4 regions of the Chryseobacterium sp. WG23 genome follow, and region 4 is predicted to be linked to each of the others. Evidence: riboswitches for the same ligand, from Rfam matches in the RefSeq annotation. Region 4 holds a riboswitch; each other region holds the start of a gene.
What was found. Region 4 has a riboswitch for cobalamin ahead of metE (5-methyltetrahydropteroyltriglutamate--homocysteine S-methyltransferase). Riboswitches for the same ligand answer to the same signal wherever they lie in the genome.
Positions count from the first base shown of each region.

Region 1: it holds a riboswitch for cobalamin, as region 4 does, so the genes downstream of both, MP477_RS16075 (TonB-dependent siderophore receptor) here and metE (5-methyltetrahydropteroyltriglutamate--homocysteine S-methyltransferase) in region 4, are expected to answer to the same signal.
Region 2: it holds a riboswitch for cobalamin, as region 4 does, so the genes downstream of both, MP477_RS11060 (T9SS type A sorting domain-containing protein) here and metE (5-methyltetrahydropteroyltriglutamate--homocysteine S-methyltransferase) in region 4, are expected to answer to the same signal.
Region 3: it holds a riboswitch for cobalamin, as region 4 does, so the genes downstream of both, MP477_RS21650 (acyl-CoA thioesterase) here and metE (5-methyltetrahydropteroyltriglutamate--homocysteine S-methyltransferase) in region 4, are expected to answer to the same signal.

Region 1 is NZ_JALCZE010000010.1:105,466-113,262, forward strand. Features, by position in the region: gene MP477_RS16070 (transporter) at 1-868, shown strand, start outside; cobalamin riboswitch at 1,072-1,257, shown strand; gene MP477_RS16075 (TonB-dependent siderophore receptor) at 1,368-3,419, shown strand; gene MP477_RS16080 (YncE family protein) at 3,416-4,552, shown strand; gene MP477_RS16085 (cell surface protein) at 4,568-5,761, shown strand; gene MP477_RS16090 (DUF5074 domain-containing protein) at 5,797-7,797, shown strand, end outside.
Region 2 is NZ_JALCZE010000006.1:160,734-168,530, reverse strand. Features, by position in the region: gene MP477_RS11090 (BT_3928 family protein) at 1-409, shown strand, start outside; gene MP477_RS11085 (TerB family tellurite resistance protein) at 487-837, shown strand; gene tpiA (triose-phosphate isomerase) at 890-1,648, shown strand; gene MP477_RS11075 (AraC family transcriptional regulator) at 1,804-2,961, shown strand; gene MP477_RS11070 (aspartyl protease family protein) at 3,092-3,907, shown strand; gene MP477_RS11065 (esterase-like activity of phytase family protein) at 4,030-5,292, opposite strand; cobalamin riboswitch at 5,551-5,742, shown strand; gene MP477_RS11060 (T9SS type A sorting domain-containing protein) at 5,844-6,917, shown strand; gene clpP (ATP-dependent Clp endopeptidase proteolytic subunit ClpP) at 7,006-7,692, opposite strand.
Region 3 is NZ_JALCZE010000017.1:57,129-64,925, forward strand. Features, by position in the region: gene MP477_RS21625 (1-acyl-sn-glycerol-3-phosphate acyltransferase) at 1-210, opposite strand, end outside; gene MP477_RS21630 (PspC domain-containing protein) at 525-2,246, opposite strand; gene MP477_RS21635 (PadR family transcriptional regulator) at 2,257-2,586, opposite strand; gene MP477_RS21640 (hypothetical protein) at 2,975-3,670, shown strand; gene MP477_RS21645 (HD family hydrolase) at 3,679-4,269, shown strand; gene MP477_RS21650 (acyl-CoA thioesterase) at 4,329-4,712, opposite strand; cobalamin riboswitch at 4,827-5,008, opposite strand; gene MP477_RS21655 (hypothetical protein) at 5,042-5,839, opposite strand; gene MP477_RS21660 (ATP-binding cassette domain-containing protein) at 5,872-6,534, opposite strand; gene MP477_RS21665 (DNA mismatch repair protein MutS) at 7,110-7,797, opposite strand, start outside.
Region 4 is NZ_JALCZE010000001.1:192,408-200,204, reverse strand. Features, by position in the region: gene MP477_RS00915 (alkaline phosphatase) at 1-329, opposite strand, end outside; gene MP477_RS00910 (GTP-binding protein) at 407-1,609, opposite strand; gene MP477_RS00905 (MerC domain-containing protein) at 1,613-1,951, opposite strand; gene MP477_RS00900 (Fur family transcriptional regulator) at 2,040-2,429, shown strand; gene metE (5-methyltetrahydropteroyltriglutamate--homocysteine S-methyltransferase) at 2,488-4,788, opposite strand; cobalamin riboswitch at 4,964-5,148, opposite strand; gene MP477_RS00890 (Lrp/AsnC family transcriptional regulator) at 5,348-5,809, shown strand; gene MP477_RS00885 (hypothetical protein) at 5,967-6,455, opposite strand; gene MP477_RS00880 (GNAT family N-acetyltransferase) at 6,753-7,256, opposite strand; gene MP477_RS00875 (hypothetical protein) at 7,414-7,797, shown strand, end outside.

The DNA of each region.
Region 1 (7,797 bases), on a different contig from region 4:
CCAAAAGAGTTTTAATACAATTGATTTTGATTTTGATGATTGTGATGCCTGTGGCTGTGCGGCGGGAAACGGGTCATCCGGTTTTGAGTCATTACTAAATCCTCAGTTTATCGGGATCAAGTATTTTGCCCAGCATTATAAAGCAAAGGAAAATTTATTTGTAAAAGATCTGACGCAGGATCAGTATTTTAATACCATACAGCTTTGGGGAAAAATTCCGTTGACAAAGAAACTCAGTGTTTATGCAAGCCTTCCATTTCATTTTCACGAAAAGAAAACAATGCAGGGCGATATCAGGATCAATGGGATCGGTGACCTAAATGTTATGGGAATTTATCAACTGATGCGTTCGAAAGATAATTTCCATCAGCTGAACGGTGGATTGGGCGTAAAAATTCCTTTGGGTAAGTTTGATGAAAAAGGAATTTCAGGAGTTAATCCGAGTTTTCAGCTGGGAACAGGAAGCTGGGATTATCAAGCAGCTTTGAATTATAAATTTCAGAAGAATAAAATTGCGGTATTGCTTAATACAGATTATACCATTAAAACAGAAAATAAAAAGAAGTACCGCTTTGGAAACCAATGGAATTATGCAGCAACAGGCTTTTATCAGGTTGCGGGAAATGAAAAATCTATATTTTCTTTAAAGACAGGGGTTCAGGGAGAAGTGTATGCTCAGAATAAACAGTTTGATGAAGCGCTGCCTAATACTGCCGGAAGTGCATTATATGGAAAGTTGGGCTTTGAGGCTTCCTATAAAAAGTTCAGTCTTGGAAGTGAAGTTATGCTTCCTGTTTATACCCATCTTGCAGGAGGAGATATAGAAGCAAAATCAAGGTTCAGTATTTTCCTGAATATTGGGATATAGTTGATCCTTAACGCAAAGTTTAATGTTTATCATACTTATTCAGATGGGAGATATTTAAACTTTGCGTTTAAAATCATACCTGTAATTTTTACACGAATTCTATTGTACTTTAGTATTTTTCTATTCAAAATTTACCTTTGGTACACATGCTTTTATAATATTGTAAATCATTTTGTTATTTGTGAATATATATTAATTATTTTCTATCTTTGCCGAAATTTGGTAAGCTGTAAAAAGCTTTTAAAAGGGAATCCGGTGAGAATCCGGAACAGACCCGCTGCTGTAAGCTCCACACCAAAATTTTTGAAGATTATATCCACTGTTTTTTAATGGGAAGGATTTCAAAAATGGAGTAAGTCAGAAGACCTGCCAGACCATAAACGTTTGACGCTTTCGTGGAATAAAGCTTTAGGACAACAATGATTTTGTGCAGCGACCACTGTGCTTTGTCGTTGCTTTCTTACATCCATTAGCGTCATCATTATTCATAAATGAGCTAATGGTGGCAAAACTGACTACATCTCAATTTCATAAAGTTGTTTTCACAACATTGGTGTTAACATCACAATTCTTGTTTTCTCAAACAAAGAAAAAAGACACCTTAAAGGAAGAAGCTATTAAGGCTGTCAATATTTACAAAAAGAGCTTTAAAGAAATCGTTCCTGCTCAGATATTGCAGGGAGAAGAGCTTGAAAGACTGAACAGCCACTCTGTTGCAGATGCCTTACGGTATTTTTCCGGTGTTCAGATCAAAGACTACGGTGGAATTGGAGGCTTAAAGACCATTAATATCCGAAGTATGGGAAGCCAGCACGTAGGAGTTTTTTATGACGGAATTCAGCTGGGAAATGCGCAGAACGGCCTTGTGGATCTGGGAAGATATTCTTTGGATGATCTGGAAGAAATATCATTATACAACGGTCAGAAAAGTGAGATCTTTCAGCCGGCAAAAGATTTCGGATCATCAGGTTCTATTTATTTGCAGCCCAAAACACCGGTATTTACCGGAACAAGAAAAACAAATCTTGTTTTGAGGGCAAAAAGTGCATCCATTGATTTATTCAACCCCTCTTTCCGTTTGGAACAAAAAATATCACAGAGAACTTCTGCCAGTTTCAGTGCCGAATTTCTGCAAAGTGATGGTATTTACAAATACCGTTACGAGAAAAAATATCCTAATGGAGAGCAGGCGTATGATACGATTGCTAAAAGAAGAGACTCTGATATTAAAGCAAAACGTTTTGAAACCTCCTTGAATGGAACTTTAAATAACGGAAGCTGGAATATCCGTGGATATGGGTATATTTCAAATCGGGGTATTCCTGCTCCTGTTGTTAACAGCCGTTTTGATGGGAGAGGGGCAAGGATGTTTGATGAGAACTATTTTGTACAGGCCAATCTGAGGAAAAAGTTATTCCCTAAATTCGAAACTCAGCTTAAAGCAAAATTTGCTTACGATTATACCCGTTTTCTGGATACGGTACAGTCTCAGTTAGTTAAATATTCAGATAATACCTACATTCAAAGGGAGCTGTATATATCTTCTTCCAATTTATATACAGTGAGTTCCAATTGGGATATTAGTTTGAGCGGGGATTTCCAGTACAATAATCTGGATGCAGACCTGTATCAATTTTCTTATCCTACCCGCTATACCACATTGGTGGCTTTGGCTACTACCTATCAATGGAACAGGTTTAAAGTTTTAGGAAGTTTGCTGGGTACTTTTACTTTTGAAGAAGTAGAACGGAATAAAAGACCTGAGGACAGAAGTGAATGGACTCCTGCTGTTTTTATGAGCTACCAGCCGGCTACTGTTCCGGAGCTTACTTTTAGGGCTTTCTATAAAAAGATTTTCAGACTCCCCACCTTCAATGATCTTTATTATACCAATATTGGAAATACTTTTCTGAAACCGGAGTTTACTACACAGTATGATGTAGGATTTACCTATCAGAAAAAATATAATCATCCTGTTTTTAAAGCTTTTTATGCGAAGGTAGATGGCTATTACAACCGGGTAAAAGATAAGATAGTTGCGGCACCCACAGGAAATATGTTCCGCTGGATGATGATGAATCTTGGGTTGGTTGATATCATAGGAGCAGATGTAAATGTTCAGGCAGAAATGATGTGGGGCAACGTAAAAATCAAACCATTACTCTCTTATACCTATCAAAGTGCGAAAGATATCAGTAATCCGGGAGATGATATCACCCCGGGCGATACCTTTTATAAAAAGCAGATCCCCTACACGCCCTGGCATAGTGGATCTTTTACACTGATGGCAGACTACCGTGACTGGAATTTCAACTACAGCGTGATCTATGTTGGAGAACGTTACGATGGGCAACAGGATAATATTCAGTATAATTTTGTCCAGCCCTGGTATACCCATGATTTATCTGTTCAGAAAAGATTTGACTACTCAGGACATCAGTTTAAGCTAAGCCTTGAAATGAATAATATTTTCAATCAATATTATGACGTGGTCAGAAACTATCCCATGCCGGGAAGAAATTTTAAAATTAGTCTAAACTTCACCTTATGAGAAAACTAAACTTTTGTCTCCTACTCTTCATATTGGTTTTTTTTGTGGCCTGCCGTACCGATGATATTATCGTCCGTCAGGAAGTGGTGGAAGGGTTGGCAGCACCTGAGAATACTGCTATTAAAGGCTTTTATCTATTAAATGAAGGGAATATGGGAAGCAATAAATGTACCCTTGACTTTTTCGACTATACCAAAGGAACTTACTATCGGAATATTTATGCAGAAGTGAACCCTAATGTAATCAAAGAATTGGGGGATGTAGGAAATGATATTAAAATTTACGGAAGCAAACTGTATATCGTGGTCAATGTTTCCAATAAAATTGAAGTACTGGATGCTAAAACAGCCAAACGTATAACGTCCATCCCCTTACAGAACTGCAGATATTTAACATTTAAAAACGGAAAGGGCTATGCCAGCAGTTATGCAGGCCCTGTAGATATCAATCCTAATGCACCCAAAGGTAAAATAGTGGAAATAGATACAGCTTCTCTGGCTATACAACGCCAGGCCGCAGTGGGATATCAGCCTGAGGAAATAGAAATTGTTGGGGATCAGCTTTTTGTAGCCAATTCCGGAGGGTATATGGCTCCGAATTACGACAGAACAGTTTCTGTAATCGATTTAAATAGTTTTACAGAAAGCAGGAAAATAGATGTTGCCATTAATCTTCACCGGCTTAAAAAAGACAGTTATGGTGACCTGTATGTAAGCTCCCGGGGAGATTATTATTCAGTACCCTCCAGTTTATATCTGATTGACGCTGCAACAGGGACGATAAAAAAAGACTTTCATATGGCGGTAAGCGAGATGACGATTGTGAATGACAAGCTTTATTTCTATGGAAATGAATTCAATTACAATACCCATACCTCCAAAAAAACATTCGGAATTATTGATGTAAAAACAGAACAGATTATTTCTAACAGGATTTTTGATAAGGAATATGAAAGTGTCATAAAAACCCCTTATGGAATTGCTGTGAACCCAATTACAGAGGATGTTTATATTACTGATGCCCGGAACTATGTTGCAATGGGCTTCGTGTACTGTTTCGATAAAAACGGCCATTTCAAATGGAAAACCGAGGGAGGAAATATCCCTGCCCATTTTACTTTTCTATATAAATAATTAAAACTGATAAACATGAAGATCAAAACTTTCACCTATTTAAAAACAGTTTTTTTATCATTTCTTCTCGTAGGAATGACAGCCTGTAAGCATGATGATGAGGATAATTTTGTATTTAACGGGTTGGATGACTCTTATACTATCGAACGTTTTGAAGTTCTGAGCATTCCCACCAATATTTCGGGAAACTTTACCTGGAGTGTGAAAGACTCCATTGTTTCTCAAAGTTCAGAACTTGAATTTATCAGTCCGGTAGTAGCCACTTATCCATTGACACTTAAGATAGAAAGTAATGGCAATATTCATACGTATCAGTCTAAAATAATAGTGGAAAAAGAAGCGGCTACCTACAGCAAGTATATTGCTAAGGTTTTCGAGTATCGCCCGGCTCCCGGACAGTTTATGAATAAGATTCCCGAATATGAACCGGGAAATACTGCTGAAAATATGCTTCAGAAAGCAAGAGAATCTTTGATAGGTTCCAGTTTTCAGGAAATAAGTCTTGGGGGCTTCGGAGGCTATGTCGTTTTTGGATTTGATCATACGATTCCCAACCTGAATGGAAGAGATTTTAAAATCCTTGGAAATGCCTTCTTTGGAAATGCAGCTGCTGACCCCCGTTCAGGATCCTGTGAACCGGGAATTATTGTCGTGGCCTACGATAGAAACAAAAACGGAAAGCCTGATGATAATGAATGGTACGAAATTGCAGGAAGTGAGCATTTTAAAAATACAACCGTAAAAGATTATAGCATAACTTATTTCAAGCCCGATGAGAATAAACCTCCTGTTCCTGGAAGTTTAGGCTGGCAGGTTGACACAGAATACATCAAGTGGCAGGATAATCTGGGAAACAATGGATTTAAAACAAAGAATATGTTCCATTTACAAAGCTATTATCCTTTATGGTTTTCCGATGCTTCTTACAGTTTTACAGGGACTAAGCTTAAAGACAATTATTATGATCAAAGCGGAACAGGATCGTACTGGGTAGGAAAATCATATGAATTTGGCTACGCAGACAATGCTCCCAATAAAGATGATGCTTCTAATATTGATATTTCCTGGGCGGTAGACAGGAATGGCAGATATGTAAAACTTCCGGGTATCGACTTTGTCAAAGTATACACGGGGATCAATCAGGAAGCCGGATGGGTAGGCGAAGTTTCTACAGAAGTTTCAGGAGCTTATGATTTATACTTTAAATAACATTAAACCATACAATAAATTTTAAATTAATAGAAATGAAAAAGTTTTATCTTTTTACTCTGCTTTTTCTATTTGCATTTTTCACTAATGCACAGATAAAAGTTCAGGGTGTTCTCCGAAATGATATTCAGGGAACGGAAACAAGTCAGCTAAGAGCAGCTGTAGCACCATCAATCAGTTTTTCCGAGATTAAGTATTGGGTAGGAACAGGCTCAAACGAAGCTGCTTTTGTAGTACAGTGGAACGACAGTAAAAATCCGGATGCCCTGGTTTGGGGATTCAGATGGAACGGAACTGCTACAGGCGCAGATATGATTAAAGCAATTGCTAAAGAAGATCATAGACTTTTTACACTGCTTTATCAGGGAACACCACAGGGAACAGCAGTTGGAGGTTTTGGTTTCGATCTGGACGGGCAAAATCTCAATGCCCTGTATTATAACGGAAATACAGCATCTCCGATTTCTCCGGTAAACGGAATTGTTAATACCACAGCATATAATTTTGATAATTATACCGGAGTGGATGCTAACGACCACTGGCAGTCCGGATGGGCAACTAAAGGATACTGGTCTTATTGGATAAAAAATCCTGCAAGCGCTAATTTTGGATACTCCGGGGTAGGAGCATCTTCCCGTACGTTGCAAAACGGTTCATGGGATGTATGGAATTTCAATCCTTCATTCACTTCAGTTCCCATTTCTTCTACGATGACTCCGGTTTCTCCTTATGTTGCTTCTGCAAGCTTTATGAGTCTGATGAACCCTGCTAATCGTCTGAATCCGACAAGTTTTACAGAGGGTTTCTTTATCGTTAATGAAGAATGGTTCGGCCATACAAACGGATCGGTAAACTTTATAGATAATAACGGACAGATCAATTACCGTGTATATAGTGAGGCTAATAACAATCATGCTTTTGGAGCCACTACCCAATTTGGAACCATTTATGGGGATAAGTTTTACTTTGTATCAAAGCAGGAGGCAGACCCCGGAGATGTGCAATATACACCTGGAGGAAGACTGGTGGTCGCCAATGCGCAAACCATGCAGAAACTAGCTGCATTTGATAATATCGGAGGTGGTGATGGAAGATCATTTGTAGGAGTAAATGAGCATAAAGGATATATCGGAGCTTCCAATGGAGTCTATTTATTTAATATCGATAACCTTCAGGTTGGAGGATTAATTCCAGGTACGGCAGGTGCAGGAGGACCTTACAGTGATCAGGTGGGAAACATGATCCGTACTTCACAATATGTGTTTGCCGTAAAACAGGGAGAAGGTATTTTAGTCATTGATCCTAAAACCGATACCCTTGTTACTACCATTACCGGAGACTTCTATTCTGTTACTCAGGCTAAAGACGGAAGTATCTGGGCCATTAAGAGTCAGGCGGTAGTAAATATCCATCCTACTACTTTTGCCACTCAGTCCTATGCCATTCCTACCACAACATATCCTGATCCTTGGGGAGCATGGAATGCAGGAAGTTTTTCAGCAAGCAACACAGAAAATACACTCTACTGGTTTATATCTGCAGGTTGGGGTTCCGGAAACAGGATCGTTAAATTTGATGTAACGGCTAAAAGCTTTAATGAAAATTTTATTACCATTCCGGGACAGACGGGAACTTACAAGCAGACTCCTTATGGAGCAGGATTACGTGTAAATCCAGTGACGGGAGAACTTATTGTAAATACTACCGAAACAGGAGGCCATTATCAAAAAAACTGGGTTCATATCTATGATGCTAATGGTAGCCTTACCAGTACGAGAATATTGAGTGACTATTACTGGTTCCCTGCATTAACGGTATTCCCGGATAATACAGCTCCGGTGGTGAACAATACGCTGCCTTCACAGGTTACTGTAGGAAATGTGACTACAATTGATTTGAAAACAGGGGTTTCTGATGAAGACAATAATACAGCTTCAATTGTGAAGACTATACAGTCAAATGACAATCCGGCAGTAGTTTCCGCAGTAATTAATAATAATGATGAGCTGGTATTGACTCCTGTTGCTTCGGGAACA
Region 2 (7,797 bases), on a different contig from region 4:
TAAATACTGGGCAGAAGGTTCTCCATGGAAAATAGAGGAAGGAAAAAATGAATCTGTTCTGGTAAAAGAAGGCTATAAATCTGAAATCGTTAAATTTAAAATTGAAGATCCTACTGGCATGGAGCTTACTGAGGAGATCATTAAAGCACCAAAGGCTATTTTAGTATTTTCTTACCATCCAAAAGAGGTTTCTGCAGGTCTTCTTCAGAAAGTGGAAGCTAAAGTAAATGCTGAAAAAGGAGTTCTTATCTATGGCGTTTCAACGGATCAGAATGCCTTTAAAACTATTAAAAATGCAATGATGGATGGAACGGCTATCAAAACAATTGCAAGAAGCAACCCGTTTGTACTGATCCTGAAAAACGGAAAAATAGTAAACAAAATCCCAGCAAAAGATTATATACAATAAAATATAAATGATAAGCGATACATGACAACTGATCATTATCAACGATCACCTTTAAACACTAAAATATTCAACAACACATGCAAAAATCAAATAAATCTATCGCCGGATATCACTTATTAATGATCCTTTCTTCTGTAGACGGAGAGTTTGCTCCTGAGGAAGGAATGCTTGTACAGCAATATCTGGCCGATGAATTTCCATTCAGAATGAACCTGGACAATGAGCTTGATACTCTTGCTCTTTTGCAGCCTGAGGAATGGAAAGATCACTTTGAATTCCATGGAAGATGCTTCCTTGATGATTCTACCGAAGAGGAGCGACTAAAGTTTGTTCAGTTTGCAAAATCATTGATCAAAGCAGACAATAAGGTAACAGAAGAAGAGCATACCTTCTATGTCCTTCTGAAAAATTTATGGGGATTGTCTTAAAATATCTTCAGAAAGTAAATAAATAATCTAAAAAGTAAAATAAATAAATCTTATGAGAAGAAAAATAGTTGCAGGAAACTGGAAAATGAACAAAAATGTAATTGATGCACAACAATTAATGATTCAGTTACTAAGCTATAAAAACAACAATACAACAAACTGTGAGGTTTGGATTGCTCCACCGGCTTTATACTTGATGATGGCAAAAGACGTCTTTGAGAAAGATGAGATCGGGGTATTCTCTCAGGATGTGAGCGAGCATGAAAGTGGTGCCTATACGGGTGAGATTTCTGTAGATATGCTGGAATCCATTGATGCAACGGGATCACTGATCGGCCACTCTGAAAGAAGACAGTATCACGGAGAAACAGATTCTCACTGTAACAGAAAGATCAAATTAGCGCTTGACAAAGGTCTTATTCCTGTATACTGCAACGGAGAAACTCTTGAGCAAAGAAAAGCAGGGCAACATTTTGAGGTCGTAAAAAATCAGACTGAAGTAGCTCTTTTCACTCTTTCAGCTGAAGAAATCAAGAAAGTGGTGATTGCTTATGAACCGGTTTGGGCTATTGGAACAGGAGAAACGGCAAGTCCGGAACAGGCTCAGGAAATCCATGCACACATCAGAAGTATTATTGCCGCAAAATACGGACAGGAAGTTGCAGATGAGATTTCTATCCTTTATGGAGGTTCTGTAAAGCCTGACAATGCTAAAGAGATTTTCTCTCAACCTGATATCGACGGTGGTCTGATTGGTGGTGCCGCTTTAAAACTGGAGGATTTCTCTAAAATTATTGAAGCTTTTAATTAAAATATTTATGCTGTAAAAAGGGATGTCGAAGATGTCCTTTTTTACAGCATCTCATTCGTTTTGATTTTTCAGAAAAGCGGATCCGTTCAAAAAATAGAAAATAAACAAATCCCAGGATTTTTATTTTTTCAAATAGGTCACTTAAAATTAAATAAATGGATTTTTTAAAAACGATCGCCATCATATCTGTTTTTATATTGTTCCTTCTTATTTTGTTTTTATTGACTTTAAAGTCCAATAAAAAGTTTCCGAATCAACTTTTTGCAGGATATCTTTTTCTAACTGCTCTTGACGTAAGCGGAGTCTTCATTGCTGAGCCTGTCATTAGCCTTCTTCCCAACCTGGAGATCTTTAGATGGACTCTCATTTTATTGAATATACCGCTATTCTATTTATATGTCTTATCACTTTGCTATGAAGATTTTCAATTAAAAAGAAAACATCTTTTTCATCTTATACCTTTTGTCATTATCAATCTCATATTGGCTTCAGGAATCTATTGGGCAGATGGTATTGAAAAAAAATATTTTTTCAAACATCATCATAAGACCTTTGAAATGATTACTTTTCAATATTTGATAGAAATCCAGTATTTAATATATACCATTGCTATTTTTATGGTGTTGAAAAGAACCCAAAGTATCTATTTTGAAAACCAGTCTTATTCTTCCAATTTAGTCTTTAAATGGCTGTTCCAACTAACTGTACTTTTTATGGTTGTTCATTATTTTGCAACCCTTAAAAATATGCTGAGATATACTGATGAGCATCAGCTACTGACTGTCATTAACGGATTTCTGGAAATCATGGCATTACTTGTCACCAGCTGGTTTGTCTTAAAAGCATTAAAATATCCTGAATTTTTCAGGGGAGTTGATCCTCAGTTACAATTAATAAATGATTTTAAAAATGAAACTGAGCCCAAAACCAGATCAGAGGCCAAACAAAATATAGATAACAGCAACATTAATTTGCAAATCGAATTACTGAATATATACATGGCTGAAAAAAAGCCATACTTAGATCCTGCTCTTACTGTGCAAAGCCTCGCAGCACAAATGAATATGCCCACCCGGGAATTATCAATTTTAATTAATTCAAATATGAAACAGCATTTTTTTGATTTTGTAAATACCTATCGTATCGAAAATGCAATGGAATTATTAAAAAAACATTCTAAAAAAGATTCTACGGTCTTAGAAATTTTATATCAGGTTGGCTTTAATTCAAAATCATCATTTAATACTGCTTTTAAAAAGCACACTACTTTAACGCCCACAGAATATAGAAATACGTATTATAAGAAGAATTAGTCAAACACTTTATTTCTTTTTTATTTGGTTCGACTTTTTAAAATCGGTCGCTTTTCATAACATAATAATTCAAATTTGTCTGCTATAAAACAGAGACTATTTTTGTCTCACAGACTAAACAAAAAAGATTATGAAAACAAAGAAAATATTTTTCAGCATACTATTTTTAGGAGCAAATATCTGGGGATTCGGACAGGACACCATAAGGCTAAAACCCTATATTGAAAACATGAAAACTGTAGAGGTGTCTATTGAAGGAAAAAAATATAATTTCCTGTTTGATACCGGTGGAGCAGAAACTATTATTTCGCCAGAAATCGCAAGGCATCTTAATAAGAAAATATATGGAAGTTCAACAGGATTTAGAATGAGTGGAGAAATTATTAAATCTCAAAAATCAGATGGTATTTCCATTACTATAGGTTCTACAAAAATAGACCATCCAACAGTCGGTGTTTTTGATATCATGGCCATTTTACCAAAAGAATTCCCTAAAATAGACGGTGTTATCTCATTAAAATCATTTGCTGCCCACATCCTGACTCTCAACCTTGCCAACAATGCTATTATTATAGAGAATCATTCTTCATCACAAAAAGCAATACAAGGAAAAAGTATTATTCCCAGCAGATTTGCCAATGGGCTGGAAGCTACTGAACTCAATATTTTTTTGAATATTCCAAGGGACAATCAATCATACTGGTTTCTTTTTGATTCCGGAAACAGTGGTCCCTTGCTTTTATCTACAGAAACAGCCAAAAGCTGGAAGCTGCCGAAGGATAAAGATGATATGAATGTTGAAAATCAGTTTATTATTGGCAAAAAAACATTCAGTTCAAGATCATTTACAAGAGATATTATTTATGATGGTGTACTCAATTTTGAAACCCTTTGTAAATATATTTTCACAATTGACTTTAAAAACAGTAAAGTTTGGGTAAAGTAAACAGAAAGATAATATCTTTTTCACTTAAAAAGCCAGTAATTTTCATATTGATGAATTCTTCATACAGAGATCATGAAAACGGCGGAATCTTCGATTCCGCCGTTTTCTTTAAAAAAATCTAATTATTGAATATCGACTACATACATCGTTCCTTTGTCTACTTTTCCTGTTTTAGGAAGAATTTTGGCTTTAGGATTTCCGTTTCCATCATCTACCACTCCAAAATCATCATCATTAAAAACGGCCAGTTTATTATTTCCCAAATAAACAATTCCTTCAAACTTATCATGCTCATAGCCCAGTTTTGCTACGAGATCCACCGCCAGTTTTTTAGAAACAGGTTTTATTCCGGCATTTGCAATCTCATCCCAGGTACTCTGTTCCAATGCTTTATTATTAATTTTCATTCCGTCTACAGCCGCCAGATCCGTTCCATTAACGTCTGTAGCTCCGGATATATTGATTCTGTATACTTTTTTTATTCCTCCCTGTGTTCCGAAATTTCCGTCTCTTTCAATCACCAGGAATTCATTATTACTTAATGCTGTAATATCACAAACCGAATCAGAAGCTCCGCCATCCTGTTTGTATACATACTGTTTCGTCTGTCCTGTAATAATATCGAATGTTACAATCCTTGTTAATGTAGTATTGGTTGCCAATGCTTTAGTGGGAACCAGCATCATCGACTGTATTGTTCCTACCAGTGTTCTTCCATCCGGAGTGATACAAAGTCCTTCCATACCTCTGTTGGCCCTTCTTTTGGCTAAAACTGCAGGAAGTTTTCTTGTTCCTGTATTCACTCCAATTGGGCTTATCCTTTCCATTTCTACCCCTTCTGCACTATAATGAACGATATGCGGACCATATTCATCAGAAACCCAGAATGTTCCATCCGGAGCTGCCACAATACTTTCACTGTCCAGACCATATGTATCTGTTCCTAACATATTTCCTGAAGCATCATAGGCTACTTCACCGGTACTTCCCATTCCTATAGGATTTGGAAGTCCTGTGATAGGCTGGCCTGAAGGGTTTTTAAGTTTAATATATTGAATGACCTCGATATTACCTTCTGCATTGATTTTAAAATGCATAATCGTTGGGGTAAAATTAGGGACAAGAAATTTTTTACCGCTTAAGTAATCTGTATTCGGACCACGGTCTGTAATGACATAAAATTCTCCTTTTCTTGTAGGATGTGCCGCTGCTCCGGATCCAAATCCTCCGTTGATCACATCTACTCCATTGATAGTAGCCAATTTTGAAAAAGCAAATTCCTGCGGAAGCTTAGAATAATTAATCTCCTGGTTACTGGTGATGTCATCATCTTTACAGGATGCCAGCGCCATTAACACAAATGCGGATAGTAGCAGTCTTTTCATATTCTCTTTTATGGCTGCGAAAATATAAATTGATTGTAAACTGATCTTGAATATAATGATAATTGTATTTTAACAATGGAGCCATGAAAATGAATTTAATATAAACAGTAAAACTTTTGGTTTAAATCCGAAAACCTAACAACATCTTCAATTTGATTATCAATTCAAAAAAACATAGCATTAAAAACCATTCAGCTTCAGGGAAAATATAAAAACTAAAAGATAATTCACAAAACAGGACTCAAAAATTTATATGATATATTTGCGGCGTTTTAAGGTTGAACACTGTTCATTAATAGGGAATCAAGTGAGAATAAAATTTAATTCTTGAGCTGTACCCGCAACTGTAAGCTGTTTTACTTATAGCAAAATACAACCACTGGATACTGATCCGGGAAGGTGTGCTATAGGATGCAAGCCAGGAGACCTGCCTTATCCATTGTCACTTCAGGATCGTGATTATTGTCACTTTTCTTAAGTAAGTTTCGGGAATAAAACTTTAATTTAATTATATCATGAGAAAAATCTATTTTTTTTTCTTACTGCTTTTTATGCAGTTTTTGTCTGCCCAATTTACAGAGAACGACATTAAGTTTTGGGTAGGAACAGGTTCAAAGAAAGCCTATTTCATTGCAGATTTTAACGATAATAATTCTCTTGCTTCTTATGCATGGGGGTACCGTTTTGATGCGGATGGTTTACTGATGGAAGACATGATCAACGCTATTGTAGCTGCAGAACCTCAAATGGAGATTGATATTCCTTCAGGTTTTCTTCAAAGCTTTCATTATAATCATCATACGCCGGATATTGATGACAGCTGGATCCCATGGTCCGGAGCCAGCGCAGGAAATATGACATGGAACAACGGCCCGGGTTATACACCTCTGACTGATGGAAAATGGTACGGAATTACTTATGGAATTGATGATGCTGACACTCCGCCTTCTACACCTGTTGCGGCATACAGCTCACAATGGTATGTTCCCTCTCAGATTACCAACTGGATAGGAACAGGAAGTAATAAAAGCCTGGTAGTGGTTGATTTTGGAACCAATCAGTCAAACGGAAATGCAGATTCTTTTGTGTTTGGAATTAAATATAACGGAAGCATCACAGCCGAGCAGGCCTTACAGCTGATCCGGTCTCAAGCCTCTTATTTTAATTTCACCTCATCAAACAGCCAGATTTCTGCTCTTTCATTGAATAATTTTACAGGAAACGCCACAGTGGCAGACAGCTGGAAATTATATAAAGGAAAAGACCTCTCAAGCTGGCAAAAGAAGTCTGACCTTTCCCAGATTCAGTTAGCCAACAATGACTGGATGGGTATAAGTTTCGGACAGAGAAGACCATTTACCCCTACGGAAGCAGCCGATTCTATGCTGGGAGTTTCTTCTGTCACAAAGAAAAAATTCAGTATTCATCCTAATCCTGCAAATGATTTTATCCAGATCGAATCCATTGAAAAATATAAAGAAATAAATATCTACTCTTCTTTAGGCCAAAAAGTAATCACTTCCCAAGCCACAAAAATTGATATTCATTCTTTGAATTCAGGTGTTTATTTTGTTGAGATAAAGACAGCAGATACTTCAACCATCCATAAGATCATCAAGAAGTAGAACATCCTATGTGAAATGCTTTTTTCATACAATGATAAAACAAAAAAACGCACCGTATTGGTGCGTTTTTTCCGATTTCCAGCATCGATTATTTTTTCTCTGTTGATCTCTGTAAAACCTCATCTACCATTCCGTAGCCTTTAGCTTCTTCAGAAGTCATCCAGTAGTCTCTGTCAGAAGATTTTTCAACCCACTCATAAGTTTGTCCTGAGTGATGTCCGATGATCTCATAAAGCTCCTGCTTTAATTTCAACATCTCTCTTAAGTTGATTTCCATATCAGAAGCAACCCCTTGTGCACCTCCTGAAGGCTGGTGAATCATTACTCTTGAATGTTTAAGAGCAGAACGTTTTCCTTTTTCTCCTGCCACTAATAATACAGCTCCCATTGAAGCAGCCATACCTGTACAGATTGTTGCTACATCCGGTTTAATGATCTGCATAGTGTCATAAATTCCTAATCCGGCATAAACACTACCTCCCGGAGAGTTGATGTAGATCTGAATATCTTTTGACGGATCAGCACTTTCTAAGAATAAAAGCTGAGCCGTAACAATATTAGCTACCTGATCGTCAATTCCTGTTCCCAGGAAAATAATCCTGTCCATCATCAAACGGGAGAAAACGTCCATCTGAGCAACGTTTAATCTTCTTTCTTCCATGATGTACGGTGTAAGATTCGTTGGGCCATACATTCCCATATACTGATCGGTAACCAAACCGTTGTTTCCTAAATGTTTTACAGAGAAATCTCTGAAGTCCTTTTTAATGTCCATATTTATATTATGTATTATTTTAACAAATATTCTCGAAGTTTAAATTACAATATTTATTCCTAAAATTTTATGAGACTTTTTGTCACAGAACAGGAATATATCTGT
Region 3 (7,797 bases), on a different contig from region 4:
TCCATACCATGCCTTGGTGTGGGCATCTTTAATAATGATCTTTAATGGCTTCCCTAAAGACCAGTAGGCAAGATTTCCTAAAATGTATTCCATATTATGGGTATGTGGTGCCACCACAAGGATACATCTGTTCAGGCTGTTTACATCGCCCTGCAGAACGACTTTCCAGCCCAATAATTTTAGCATTAGTCTGCCTATCAGTTTTTTCATAGATTCTTGGATTAAAACAAAAAAAGTATAACCAAACTTTGGTTATACTTTACAAATATATTGAAATATTATCGCTCTTAAAACAAACCGTTGATTAAATCTACGATTTTCATAACAAATTCCAGGGCAAATTGTATCATGATAGGGGTGTGTTTTTTGTTGGTTGGTTATTATATTTTAATACTACGAAAGTAAAGCTTTTTTTTCACATAGGAAACTAAATAATATGATATTTTTTCTTTTCTGAGAGAAGAAGAGTGTGAATTTCAAACGGTTGCTATCCACTCACACCTTCTCGCACTCTCTGAAGTTAATTATTTAGTTTGTATGGAAATTTCGTTTTTTCCGTCTTTGATCTTGATGTCTACATCTTTGTTCAGTTTTTTGATGTCGGACGTTACAGAATCAATTACTTTTTCAGCCTGGTAGTTTGGAACTTTTTTACCATTAATGATTACACTGTCTTTATCATTAGGATCATAGTTTATTGTAGAACCGTTTACTGTAATCTTATTTTTTTCGATTCTTATACCATGCTGGTTCTCATCTCTGTCCTGATCATCATCATTGATGCCGTCACCATCCAGATCCCCATCGAAGTTGATGCTGTCTTTTTTTAATGGAATAACAATTGCTTTTTGAGGAACTACCAGTTCATAATTTACTCTGTAGTCTCTGAATCTGTGTTCATATGGATACTTAACGTAGTTTGGAAGTATCACTTTGTTATCAACAACCTCTACCGGTACCGTTAACTGAATAGGGAAGTTATAGCCGTTTCCTTCTTTTTTAATGATCAGATAAGGGGTTTTGATATCCGGTTTTCTCGTTACGTCTACAGAAATATAATCTTCTTCATAAACGAATCTCTTATCAGAATAAATATCATCATCATAAGCTTTGAAGTTTTGTGGGATGCTTACCTGTTTTACATCTAGATAAACGGTGTCAGAATTGGTATTGATAGCTACATTTTCTGTGTCTTCTTTGCTGCCTCTGTAGATCAGGTTTTTCTTTGCCATACTTAATCCAAAGTAAGTTCCTAATCCGATTAACAGAAGAAATAGTCCACCTATTACCCATCCGATATTTCTCAGCTTAGTTTTTGGAGAGAATATTTTAATGCTTAATAAGCTAAAGATAATAGCCGGGATTAAGCTTCCGATAACCATTATAGCTGCCAATACCTTATCAAGGCCGTTATCATCCATATAGAATCTGATCTGATTGGCACCAGGGAAATCTGTATCCATTCCAAAAAGGCCAAAGACTACAAATACTCCAATAATACTTCCTACAGCCATCAGCACAAAGATTCCGCCCACTATATATTTAAAAATATTCCAGACTCCGCTTCCTGCGTTGTTGATATAAGGTTTGTTTTCGTTATATATTTCTCCGACTCTCTGAGTAGATTCATTAGCAAACTGTACTAATTTATTAGACTCATTCTTAAGATTGTCGAAGTTCATAGGCTTTCCCTGCATTTTCAGGAAATCTGCTGCTGTTTCAGCTTTTGGAAGAACGATCCAAAGGATAACATATAAAAGTCCGATCAATGAGGAAGAAATAGCTGCGGTAAAAATTCCTAAGACGAAAATTCCTAACCAGATGGCTCTCATAGCCGTAATATCCATCCCTACATATTGTGCTAAACCTGCACAAACTCCTGCAACCTTTTGCTTCTCAGGATCACGGAACAATTGCTTTTTATCCGTATAATTGGAACCTGAGTAGTTATTTTTATTTGTTGTTTTTTCAGAAAAATAAGCCTCTTCCTGTTCTTCTATTTTTTCCGGAGTTCCGATCTGTGCGATTACTTTTTCTACATCAATATCATTAATCACTTCACGTTTTCCCAGAGAATCTCTGAAGATCTCTACCATTCTTATTTCTATGTCGTGCATTACCTCATCTACTTCAGAAGCATCCAGTGAGCTTCTAAGAGCGTTCAGGTAATCGCTGAGCTTTATATATGCGTGTTCTTCTATGGTAAAAGAAAAACCTGCGAGTCCTATTGAGAGTGTCTTGTTCATAGCTTTGTTTTTAATGTTGTTGAGTGATTTGGCTTACTGACGCTGTCAGTTCATTCCAGGTGTTTTGAAGTTCATTCAGGAAAAGCTTTCCTTTTTCAGTGATCTGATAATATTTTCTGGGTGGCCCTCCTGTAGATTCTTCCCATCTGTAAGAGAGAAACTCTCCATTTTTAAGCCTTGTCAGAAGTGGGTAGAGGGTTCCTTCCACAACATCCAGTTTTCCTTTTTTCAGTTCATCTATCAGATCAGAAACATACATTTCGCGATGATTGATGAGACTTAGAATACAGAATTCCAGAATTCCTTTTCGCATTTGCGCTTTGGTATTTTCGGTATTCATCTTTGATAAGTTTTTGTTAATTGGTTATATTTTAGAATATTGCTCCTAGCTAGATGAGCTTATTCCGATTTTACATTACAAAGATATGTAATTAAAATGGTAATATGCAATACAAAGTAGTGGAATTTTTAAAATAATACAGTTAAATAATTGATAATCAGAATTATAATTTTTGTTTATCGATTTGTTAAAAAAGGAATGAGACCAGAATAGTCCCGAAAATGGTAAATAATGAAGATAGGCTGAAAAGAAATGGAGGTGTTCTATAGCAAATCTTGAATAAAATTCATTCTTTATCTACGGCCAAGAGATTTTGAAATCGGCGTTATGATTTGTATTTTTGTTGTAATAATTTATAAAAAAACACCTAAATCTATTTGCTATTACTATGAAAATTTTGAATTATTACAGAAGTTTATCTGCATGTATTCTGCTAGGCCCTTTATGTTTTGGACAATATCAGTTTGAAGTTAAAGAAGCATCCAAGAACTATAATAATGCTATTATTACTATTGAAAATTGCTTTGATGAGCAGTGTAAAGACAGGGGAACAATAGAACTCTATGATAATAAGAACACCAAAGTTCAGACTTTTACTTCCGAAGATCTGGTATTTTATTTAAACAAAGGTCAAAAATTGGTACCCGGAAAAATGATTCAGCTGACCCATGAGGAAAGTCCTTTTATTATTGATGATTTTAACTTTGACGGAACGGAAGATATAGCTATTAGAAACGGAAATAAAGGAAATTACAGCAGTGCATCCTATGATGTCTATGTATTTAACAGTACCAGAATGGCATTTGTGAAAAGTGAGGAGCTTACGGAAATTGGCTCCAATTATTTTGGATTATTCGGTGTAGATGCCAAGCGTAAGCGCCTTGTTGCCACAGGAAAATCCGGATGTTGCATGATTTTTACTACAGAATATCAAGTAATTCCTAACAAAGGATTAGAAAAGGTATTGGAGAGGGAAGAAGATATGACCAATGAAGACCGTGTAAAAGTGATTACCAGGGAAAAAATAAATAACAAATGGGTTACCAGAACCAAGGTATATCCGGCAGGGCAATATAATAGATAAATAATACAATGAAAATTCAGAAAGAAATCGATTTTATCCTGGCAGTAGATGCTTTGAAAAACGTACAAAGAAGAAATTATAATGCAGATGATTCAAGAAGGGAAAATACTGCAGAACACTCGTGGCAGATTGTTATTCTTGCACAGATTTTATATCCTTATGCAAAAAACCGTGCTGACATTGACCTCCTGAGAGTTATCAGAATGCTTTCCATTCACGACTTGGTTGAAATTGAGGCTGGCGATACTTTTCTTTTTGATGAAAAAGCGATGGTTGGCAAGTTTGAAAGGGAAAAAGTTTCTGCTCAAAAGATCTTTGGAATTTTAGACGAGCCGTTACGTTCGGAGTTTTTCAATTTATGGCTGGAATTTGAAGAAGAAATAACGCCAGATGCTATTTTTGCGTGTGCTATTGACAGAATTATTCCTTTTATCCTCAATTCACATACCTCAGGAAAAAGCTGGACAGAAGCCGGAGTTACGGAAAAACAAATTAGAAGCATGCTTGAAAATGCCATCTGCAGAGCTTCTGATGAGATGGGGGAAGCTTTTGAATTATTGCTGACCAGAAGTCTGGAAACCGGAAAAGTGATCAAATAAAAGCTTAGTTTTTACTATAAATAGTTTCGGGCGGCCTTTGGCCGCCCGAAACTTTATAATTATAGGATTTGGATTGGCTTTTTGAATTCATCAATGGCTACAAAAGTAAAGTCGCCAATGATTGCTTTTTCTCTTTCGTAAGAATACATCTGTTCCGTGTAGATCTCTACATTGACCTTCATACTGGTTTTTCCAACGTAGGAAACTTTCCCAATCAGTTCAACAATAGTTCCTGCGGGGATAGGTTTTTTAAAATCAATTTTATCACTGCTTACGGTTACCACTCTTTTTCTTGCAAATCGGGTAGCAGTAATGAAGGCTACTTCATCCATCAGCTGCATAGCCGTACCTCCAAAAAGTGTATCATAATGATTCGTTGTATTAGGGAAAACCGCTTTAAATATTCTGGTTTCAGATGCTTCAATTCTTTCTTCTGTAGTCATATTTCATTATTAATTAAAACGAAATGAAATACTATTAAAACAACAGAATAATAACAGGAATCCAAGAAATCCCTGAAAAAATCCATCAGATCAATAAACTTCATATCGCGAAAGTTTTTTGTTTAAGAAAAAGGCAGGTCTCCTGACTTGTAACATCTTTTATCCCCTTCCCATGCCCCGCACAGTGGATCTTAATAAAAGACTTCAGTTACTTACAGTTGCGCGACAGTTCGTGATTTTCACACGATTCCCTTTTTAATCTGCTGTTAGGCAGAACCTATTTCCATGATGAATAAGCGTTAAACTTTTTCGGGGCAAAAATAATGAATTTATTCCGGATTATGGTAAATAATCTGACTGATCACTCTTCCTTTTTTAATGGTCCAAAGACTTGTATATCTGTATTCTCCTGAACCATTGATCATATAAAGAAAGATATTGTCGTTATCTAAAGAGGTTACCGCCACATTATTGAAATCCATGGTGGGCTGAAACATGTTTTTGATAGCTTCCCTTACAAAAACAGAACCTCTTCCAGGCTGCTGAACCCTGATTGATTTAATTTCGGTCATGCCTTCAGGGAGATCATTGCCTATTCCCCATGGCTTTACTTTATCGATAGTAAGGAGTTTTCCATCAGCATCTTTCTCCTTTTTACGGTATCCGGCATTGGATGGGTAAATATCAATAACTACTTTACTCCTTTGAGCTGTGGGGATTTTAGGGTCAGAATTATCGGTGAAAATAAGCGACTTTCCATTCTTGGATTTGGAAGGTGTATACTGGGGAAGCTGGTCAATATAAGCAATACGATCTTTATTTACCATTCCTTCCTTATCAAGAGTTTCATACCTTACAAAAGGCTTTTCCTCGTCCTGTTTTTCAGGATATTTGATCCAGATCCATTCCGTTTCTCCCGGCGCCGGCTTTACATAAACAAAAACATCCCCTTTACGCATACGGATCTTATCTACAATCTTCCTGTAATTATCCTTATGTACGCGTACATTGGCATATCCTTCTTCAGCTTTTACCACTCCAAAAGGAACCTTATTCTGGCCTTTAACCAATGCTAAAGAGAAAATACTAAATGCAGATAGATAGAATGCTTTGTTTACTGAAATCATTATAACAAATTTTTGATCCCCAAATATATAAATTAAATGCTTTTCGGAAGATAATTATACTGTTGCAGTTCTTTTAAATCTTGTATTTTCTTTAAATGAGAGTCTGAAAGAAGATATACATTATCTGAAATATCTAATACATCCACATAATGATGATCTGAAATAATGAAACCTTTATTCTCAGATTGGATCTGGAGAATCATTTTAAGCTTATCAATAGCTTTTGGAGAAAGATTGTGAAACGGTTCATCCAGCAGTACAAAGTCTGCTTTAGAATGGATAATCAATAAAGCTTCAATAAGCCTCAGTTCTCCTCCTGAAAGATTTTTAGGTTTTTCATTGAGAAAGGGACTGATCAATTCTGAAGTAAGAAGATGATCGGTATCTTTCTTGTCACAGAAAAGAGGAATCAAATGTTTAATCTTGTTATTTTTAGGTAAAAATGAATGTTGAGGAAGATAAGAGATTATACTTTTCCTGTCTGACAGTTTTTTTAAAACTTTACCTTGACATCGTATAAACTGGGAGTCGCTGCTGATCACTCCAAAGATGATTTTTAATAACGTTGATTTTCCAGATCCGTTTCTCCCCAAAAGTCCTATAATCTGGCCCTTCTCACATCCAAGATAAATATCCTGTAGGATTTTCTTGTCTTTAAAAGATTTTGTGACACTGTCAATATGAAGCTTATTCATAAGAACTGAGTGATGAATTTTATAATTAAACTTATTAAAACTGTTGTGATCCAAAGAAATGACCTTGAAAACCCAAAATTAGCATAAAAGTAATATTCATTCTTAAACCTTAGTTCATAAATAAAATAATGAAGAACAGGTAAAATTAAAAGAAAACTGAGCCCGAATGCTTTAGAACTGAATGGTAATAGTAAAGACAAGACTAAAGAAAATAATATGGTAGCGGGTATTATTTTTTTGTAAAAAATCCAGAGAACAGATAAACTTTTAGTCATATCTCAAATATATCATTTCTGGTTAAAAAGAAGAAGGAGAAAATTGATAATTATAAATGAACTTTCATTACCCTTCAAAAAGAATTTAAAGATAAAAAGAGTATTTTTAATAACACCCTTTTTATCAGATATGTAATTTAAGAGCTGGAATTATTTTTAGCGGCCCATAAATAGTCTCCGGATTATTTTTCAGGAAAATAAGAAATAAAGTACAAAAAGAAAGAGAGCATCTCATGATGCTCTCCATTAGTTATTTTAGATTAATTTTCAAATTCTCAAATTAACGCATTCTCCAATTGATTAAATTCTTTCAAGTTCCTCCGCATCAATAGTCGTTTTGAAAGTTCCGTAATTGACAATTACTTTGTTTCGGGATATTTTCTCAATCGTCCCTACACTGGTACTTCCTGTGATGCGGACACGTTGTCCTACTTTCATCCAAACAGCACGGTCACTTTTACGTTTTTCCTCCAGTTTTTCATTGGTTTCAGCAATTTTTTCAATCACATCTTCCTTTTTAAGCTGTTGGGTAATCTTCCTCTTAACCACCTGAAGACGTTTTGATTCATCTTTATCAGCGCCTATTTTTCTGAACTTTTCCTGTTCCAGAAGCTTTACAAAATCCTTTACAACATCTTTCCTTGATTTTCCTTTTGTATAGCTGTCTATGAACGCCTCAATTTTGTTTCCAAACTGAAGTTTACGGTGTTCCTCTTCATAGAGTTTCTGGAAATTAAAGAGCTTTTGCTGAAGCTGTTCATTCAGTTTCTGAAGATTATCACGCTTATCTTCTACAGATTCTTTTCTTTCAGCAAGGTCAGATTTCAGCTTTTCAACCTCAAACTTTTCCTGCTGCAGCTTCACAATGGTCTTATCAAGATTCACAATATCATGTTCCACTTTTTTCTTTGCAGAATGAATAATGAATCTTGGAATTCTATTCTTCTCAGCAACTTCGAATGTGAATGAACTTCCCGCTTGTCCCACT
Region 4 (7,797 bases):
CGGATTCCACCCCCGAAAGCTGAGCTTGCAGCAGCTGAATCTGTGACAATAGAACTGGCTGAAGCCGTATCCATCAATGCCCGTGAAACTTTTTGATCATGATACAGATTAAGCCAATTACTTCCCTTTCCCAAAATATTCCGGGAATACAGGTCGGCCATTGAAAGTGTTCCAAGACTCATCCCGTCGCTTACCATAAATATGATGTTCTTTGCACTTCCGGAATGGACTTGCTCAGTACTTCTTTGGGAACTCCAAAGTTCAAGCGGAGATATTGTAAAGAGACCTGATAGTAATGCTGATCCTTTTAGAAATTTACGTCTGTCCATATGCTGTAAAAATAATGCTGAAAGGTATTCTATTTATGATATTATTGATACTTTGTTGCATTAATTAAAAGTTAATTTTAAATATTCCTAGGAAACGGATCCCGGAAGTTTTGTTTTTGACTTAATAATTCTTCTTCTTTATCATTAATAAGACAGTCTTGGAGATCCTGTATCATTTGGTCTTTGTTTATATCCTGACCTATAAAAACAAGCTCATTGATTCTGTCGCCCCAGTTTTTATCCCATCTGCTTTCAATAAATTCCTGATTTTCTGTAAATGAATTATAGTGTAGTCTTTGATTCATGGGCATACTGGACCACCAGACTCCTGCTTTTTCTAAACGGAATGAACCTCCTGCCTGGGAGAAGTTTAATGCATCATCCGGTCTTGAAGCTAGCCAGAAAAGCCCTTTAGCTCTTAAAATACCTTCAGGATACCTTTCATTAAGGTAGTTCCATAACCTTTCAGGATGAAATGGCCTCTGATTCCTGAAAACTAGCGAGCTTATACCGTATTCCTCTGTTTCCGGATTATGATGATCAGACTGAAGTTCTTTTTGCCAGCCGGCTGAAGACTGTGCGGTATCAAAATCAAAGAGGTGGGTATTTAAAATATGCTGAGGATTAACCACTCCAAATTCTGAATGAATGATGCGGGCTTCAGGATTCAGTTTAGCTATAGCTGCTTTTAAAAATCCAAGAGTTTCGGAATCGATAAGGTCTGTTTTATTTAAGACAATGACATTGGCAAATTCAATCTGGTCCGTAAGAAGGTTAACGATGGTTCTTCGATCCCCTTCCATATCTGTAAGGTCTCTGTCCATCAGTAATTCATTCGTTGAAAAGTCTTTCATAAAATTGAAGCTGTCCACTATGGTCACCATAGTGTCTACATAGCTGAATCTGGAAAGGTCTATGCCACTTTCTTCATCCATATAGGTAAATGTTTGGGCAACGGGGATAGGCTCACTAATTCCTGTACTTTCGATCAGCAGGTAATCAAAACGTTTTTCATGCGCTAAACGCTCCACTTCAATCATCAGATCTTCCCTGAGTGTACAGCAAATGCATCCGTTACTCATTTCTACAAGCTTTTCTTCCGTTCTCGAAAGTGTATTCTGATTCCCGATAAAATGCGCATCAATATTCACTTCACTCATATCGTTCACAATAACGGCTACTTTTAAACCCTGTTTATTGTGCAGAATATGATTCAGTAAAGTTGTTTTCCCGGCTCCCAGAAAGCCACTCAGTACAGTTACAGGAAGTTTCTTTGTCATGTATTAATGTTTATGATTTTTAAAATTGATAATATGTCCTGTAATTAAGCCTGCTGCTCCCACATAAATAAGAGGAATATGAACTTCAAATATAAAATCAGCCAGTACAGAAATGGCGATCAGAATAATAGAGATCCAGAACAGAAACTTGAGCCGGCGGTTGGCTATTTTTGCCGTTATTCTGAAAACTACGAGGGTTCCAATGATAAGAAAAGCCAGATCAATATAAGGATTATGGGATATTCCCAAAGGGATGATCATCAGTAAAGGGAAAACTATGCAATGAATCAAACATAAAACGGCGGCTGAGATTCCTACTGCATCAAGAATTTTTGACTTCATAAAAAGGATTGATTTAAATTTGTTATTGTAACTTTGTTGCAAAGTAAATACAAAATTTCAAATAACGCAACTTTGTTGCATTAAAAATATGAGACAAGTTAGAAATACCCATGCCAAAACTGAGATTCTGAACCTTATCAACGATTCTGAGGTGGCTCTTACCCATTCTGATATTCAGAAGAAATTAGGAGACTTGTGTAACAGGGTTACCATTTACAGGGTTTTGGAAAGGCTTGAAAACGAAGGTGCTATTCACAAGATAGTCAATATTGATGGGGTCGTTAATTTTGCAAAGTGTAGTGGAAAATGTACTCACGAACAGCATTTTCATAACCACGTTCATTTCAATTGTAAAGAATGCCATTCTGTTACCTGTATTGAAAATGCAATACCCGAAATTAGTTTACCCGAGAATTTTATAGCTCAGGAGTATAACTTTATCATCAGCGGAATCTGTCCGAGATGTGCGCATGCTTAAACAAGGAAAAAGCATCCCTGGAGATGCTTTTTCATGATGATATTGGAACAAGCAATGATTATGCATAGGCTGCTGAAGCTTCTTTAGCAGCGGCTACCATTGCAATTAAAGCTTTTTCAGTTTCTTCCCAATGCCTTGTTTTGAGGCCACAGTCAGGGTTTACCCATAACTGGGTGGCTGGAATTACATTTTGAGCTTTTCTTAAAAGTTCAATCATTTCTTCTTTAGAAGGTACTCTTGGAGAGTGGATATCATAAACTCCGGGACCTATTTCGTTTGGATATTTAAAGTCTGCAAAAGCATTTAAAAGTTCCATTTGGGATCTCGAACATTCTATTGTAATGACATCTGCATCCATATCGGCAATATTTTTAATAATATCATTAAATTCAGAATAGCACATATGGGTATGGATCTGGGTAGCATCGTCTACTCCACTTGCTGAGATTCTGAAGGCTTCTACGGCCCATTTCAGGTAGTTTTGCCATTCTGCTTTTCTCAATGGAAGACCTTCTCTTATAGCAGGTTCATCAATCTGGATGATTCGGATTCCTGCTTTTTCAAGATCCACTACTTCATCACGGATGGCCAAAGCAATCTGCTTACAGGTTTCTGAACGGGGCTGATCATCCCGTACAAAAGACCATTGTAATATGGTAACAGGACCGGTCAGCATTCCTTTTACCCATTTATTGGTTTGGGATTGTGCATATTGAGACCAGTATACAGTCATTGGATCAGGGCGGGAAATATCCCCGAAAATAACCGGTGGTTTTACGCAGCGGCTTCCATAGCTCTGTACCCAGCCGTTTTTAGTAAAAATAAATCCTTCAAGCTTTTCCCCGAAGTATTCAACCATGTCATTACGTTCAAATTCTCCGTGAACAAGCACATCAATTCCTATTTCTTCCTGCCAGCGAATGGTTCTCTGAGTTTCCTCTTTCAATAAAGCATCGTATTGTTCTGCACTAAGATCTCCTTTCTTAAACTGGGCTCTCCAGCTTCTTACTTCTGTAGTTTGCGGGAATGAGCCTATGGTTGTGGTTGGGAATAGCGGAAGCTGTAATGATTCCTGCTGCCTTTCTTTACGGATTCTAAATGAGTTCTTTCGCTGAGCATCTTCTTCAGTAATGGCAGCTACTCTTTGTTTCACTTTATCATTATGGATAAGAGAAGATGTTTTTCTGCCGGCCACAGCCTTTTTATTGTCTTCAAAATCTGCAAGGATACTTTCGTCCTCAGTTCCTGAAGCAAGAGCTTTAAGACTTACGACTTCTTTCACTTTTTGTTTTGCAAAAGACAGCCAGTTTTTGATTTCAGGCTGAAGGGCCGTTTCAAAATCCAGATCACAAGGTGAATGAAGCAATGAACATGACGGAGCCACAAAAATTCTTTCTGTACCGAGTTTTTCAATAGCTTTTTTAATGAAAGCCAAAGATTTTTCATACTCATTTTTCCAGATATTTCTTCCGTCTACTACTCCTAATGACAGGCTTAGGTTTTCAGGAACAGCATGTAAAATATCTGCCAGCTGCTCAGGATTTCTCACCAGGTCTATATGCAGAACGTCTGCAGGAAGTGACACAGCAAGAGATGCATTGTCTTTCAATCCATCGAAATAGGTCGCAACGATGAATTTTAGCAGTGGGAATTGTTTTCTAAGTTCCCGGTAAACGTACTGGTAGGTTTCTTTTGCTTTCTCTGTTATATCTAAAGTTAAAAACGGCTCATCAAACTGAATCCATTGAGCACCCTGATCCTGAAGTTTTGTTAAGATTTCAGTGTATACCGGAAGAAGGTTTTTGGCAAGATCCAGTTTATCAAATCCCTCTTCTTTTTCCTTTCCTAAAAGAAGATAAGAAACAAGTCCGATGAGTACCGGCTTGGCATTAATTCCTGCTTGTTTAGCTCCCGCAAACTCGTTGAATATTTTGTCGGAAGTCAGTGTAAACTGCTGATTTTTATAAAATTCAGGAACAATATAATGATAATTGGTATCAAACCATTTTGTCATTTCCATGGCCGTGATATCCAGCCCGTCTTTCTGGTATCCTCTGGCCATCGCAAAGTACAGATCCAGCTCTGAATTATTTTTTTTAAGGGCTACTTCATGATAACGTACCGGAATAGCACCTACAATTAAGCTCATATCCAGTACCTGATCATAATAGGAAAAATCATTACATGGAATAAGGTCTATCCCTGCCTCCTTCTGAATATTCCAATTGTGATTGCAGATATTCCTTCCTGTAGTAAGAAGTTCTTCCAAAAGGATTTTGCCTGACCAATATTGCTCGCAGGCTTTTTTGAGTTCTCTTTTGCTACCAATTCGCGGATAGCCAAGAATGTGCGTTTGCATTTTTTTTAAACTTTTAATTAAACTTATTTTTAAAAGCTCTTTGAATGCTTCGTAATGCTTTTGCCGGTAAGATTTTTTTGGGAAATAATGCATACCTGACAGTTCCGTTTTACTCTTGGAAAAACGTACTAAAAAGTATATCATCTGTATGACCCAAAGCTTCAGACCGCGAAAGCATTGTCAATTCAGTAAAGGCAGGTCTCCTGACTTGTAACAGTTTCTGTCGTCCTTCCCGCTTAGGCAGTGGATCACAAGGACAGAACCCTTTGGTATGTTACTTACAGTTGCGCGACAGCTCGTGATTTGCACACGATTCCCTATTAATTTACCTTACGTAAAACCTCTCCTGTTTGATGAAGTATCTGTAAAGAACTATTCTTATCAATTACATTTTCTATCTGTGCTAATAAAAGATTTTAATTTTGTGTAAATTTACAAATACAGAATAAACGAATAATAATTAGTTTTAAATAAAGTAAATAAATCTGTATGATTTTATTTTAAAAGAATATAATTCTGTAATTTTGAATAAAATTAATACTAAAAAGAATAATATCCTGTGGAACATCTTGATACCAAAGATATACAGCTGCTGAGACTGCTTCAGAAAAATGCAAAACTTACCGTTAAGGAGCTTGCCAAAGAAATTAATCTTTCCCCTTCTCCTGTTTTTGAAAGGGTGAAACGTCTGGAACAGGAAGGCTATGTGAAAAAATATGCTGCGGTTCTTGATCCGGATAAACTTAACCGGGGTTTTACCGTTTTCTGCCAGATCAAGCTGAAAATTCATGACCGTTCTGTAGGCTATGATTTCGTTAATGAAATTCTGGAAATAGAAGAAGTGGCAGAATGTTATAATATTTCCGGAGATTTTGATTTCCTGCTGAAAGTTCAGGTCCGGGATATGAAACATTATCAGGATTTTGTATTCAATACACTGGGTTCTGTAGATTCTATCGGAAGTACGCACAGTACGTTTGTAATGGCAGAAGTAAAAAATACCCATGGCTTAACAATCTGATATTTTTGAGTACAATTTTGAGTACAATCGTTTTTAGCGGGTAACAGGTATTTGGAGAAAATAAAGGAATAAATGGGTGAATTCCTGTTGTTTCAGGAGAAAAAGAAATAAAAATAAGACAGAAACAGTTTATTAAAATTGTTTCTGTCTAGGCTCCTTATAAAGGTGAAATGTACACTTCTATTTTAGTGCCGTCATAATTAAAGGTTCCGTCTGAATTTCTTTTACCTAAGAAAACCCAGTCCATATCTACGGGAACAGACCATGCTGATCCTAATGAGAATCCGTTTACAGATCGGATTTCGTTACCATTTCCTGTAGTAATTGCTGAATGAAACCATGTTTTGTCGATAAGTCTGTAGAAGCCGATTGCTTTTCCTGCCGGTATGGGAGCGTATCCATCCCACTTTTCTCCTTCCGGATATCTGAATACAGTCAGCCATTTTTGTCCTGCTGATTCAGCAAGCTGATTCGGGCTTATCCGGGCACCTCGCATGTATAAAGCATAAGCTACTACATCATGACATACGCCGGTATTATACTTTGAGATATTTTCTGCGCCTGACAGAACGGCATGAGCAACGGGTGCTCTTTCTGTTACAGACAGCTGAGCTTTCCTTGCTCCTTCTGGGGTTACAAATGACATATTAATAATTTTGTTTGGTTATTGTAAAGATAGCTCTTTTAAATTTAATGCTAATGAACTGTTGTTTTGAAGGAATTTATTCGAATTTAAAGTGGATTTTTAAGAATTTTAATAAGAATGTAAGTACAGACACTTAAATAATTCTGAAAGCAACATAAAAGTGTAAAAGCTCTGTTTAAAAAAAGAATATAGTCTGAAATTCTGCCCTTCTGATCCCCATTGAGGAACCCGGAAAAACCTTAGTTACCTTATTAAACGATGTTAAACCTGTCTGTCAATAAAAAAGGCCTAAGCTTCTCAAGCTTCCAACTGGAAGAGGACCATGGTGGCATTATGATAATGGGCAGGAAGCCCTTCGGTATCAGCTATTTTTTTAGCGCCTAATTGGGTAAATCCGCATTGTATATAATAATCAGCCAGTCTTTGGTTTCCTGCTGTGGTATCCATTCTTACATATTTTTTCCCACTTTCTTTTGCGAATTGTGCCGACCATTCAACAATCTGTTCCACAAATTTCTGTCCTCTGAAATTTGGATGGGTAGCAATCCTGTGAATATAAATGGCAGGATCTGCATTTCTTTCTTCCCAAACCTGAGGATCATTAAATGTGATGCTCCAGACACAGGCAATCTGTCCGTCTACTATAATTTTCCAATGGCGGTTTTCTTTAATTTCTGTTTCTATCATGCTTCTGTCAAATTCCGGCCATTGTACCCCGGATACTGTTTTCTTGAAATCAGAAGCCATTTTATAAAGAGCAAAAACTTCATTAATATCCTGTAGAAAGGTGTTCACTATCATTATTACGTTATTGTTCTTCAAAAATACCAAAAAATAAACAGATGTATATTTATTATTGTTATTCAGAATGGGTATAAATTCCATTCTATTGCAGACTTCCGTTGGGAAAAGAAAATAAAAATACTATTTTTATCGTCCGATAAAGAAAACACACATTATGCCGACTGATGCTTCTCTCAAGCTGATTCCGATGACAACCTTTGTAATTGAATACTATTCTAATGAAGGGTATGCCGATCTTCAAATTTTAAATTTGATGAATAATTATGCTAATTTTCTAAGAAAACCACTCTATCTTGGAATGTTTGTTCCTGTAGATAAGCAAGGAAATGTACTGAAGGAGCCCAAAAATTATGCTTCCTGGAAGTCCCTGGAGCATAATGACGGAAAAAGAACGGATGTGGTAGGATTTGAAGAGTATGCAGAGTATCAGCAAGCAGAACAAAAATGTATGTTTGAAGGTTTTAAAGTGGATTATAACGGCTACTCAAAGGTGAGAATCGTAGCATCATATGATCCTTCCATAGAATTATCTTTTAAT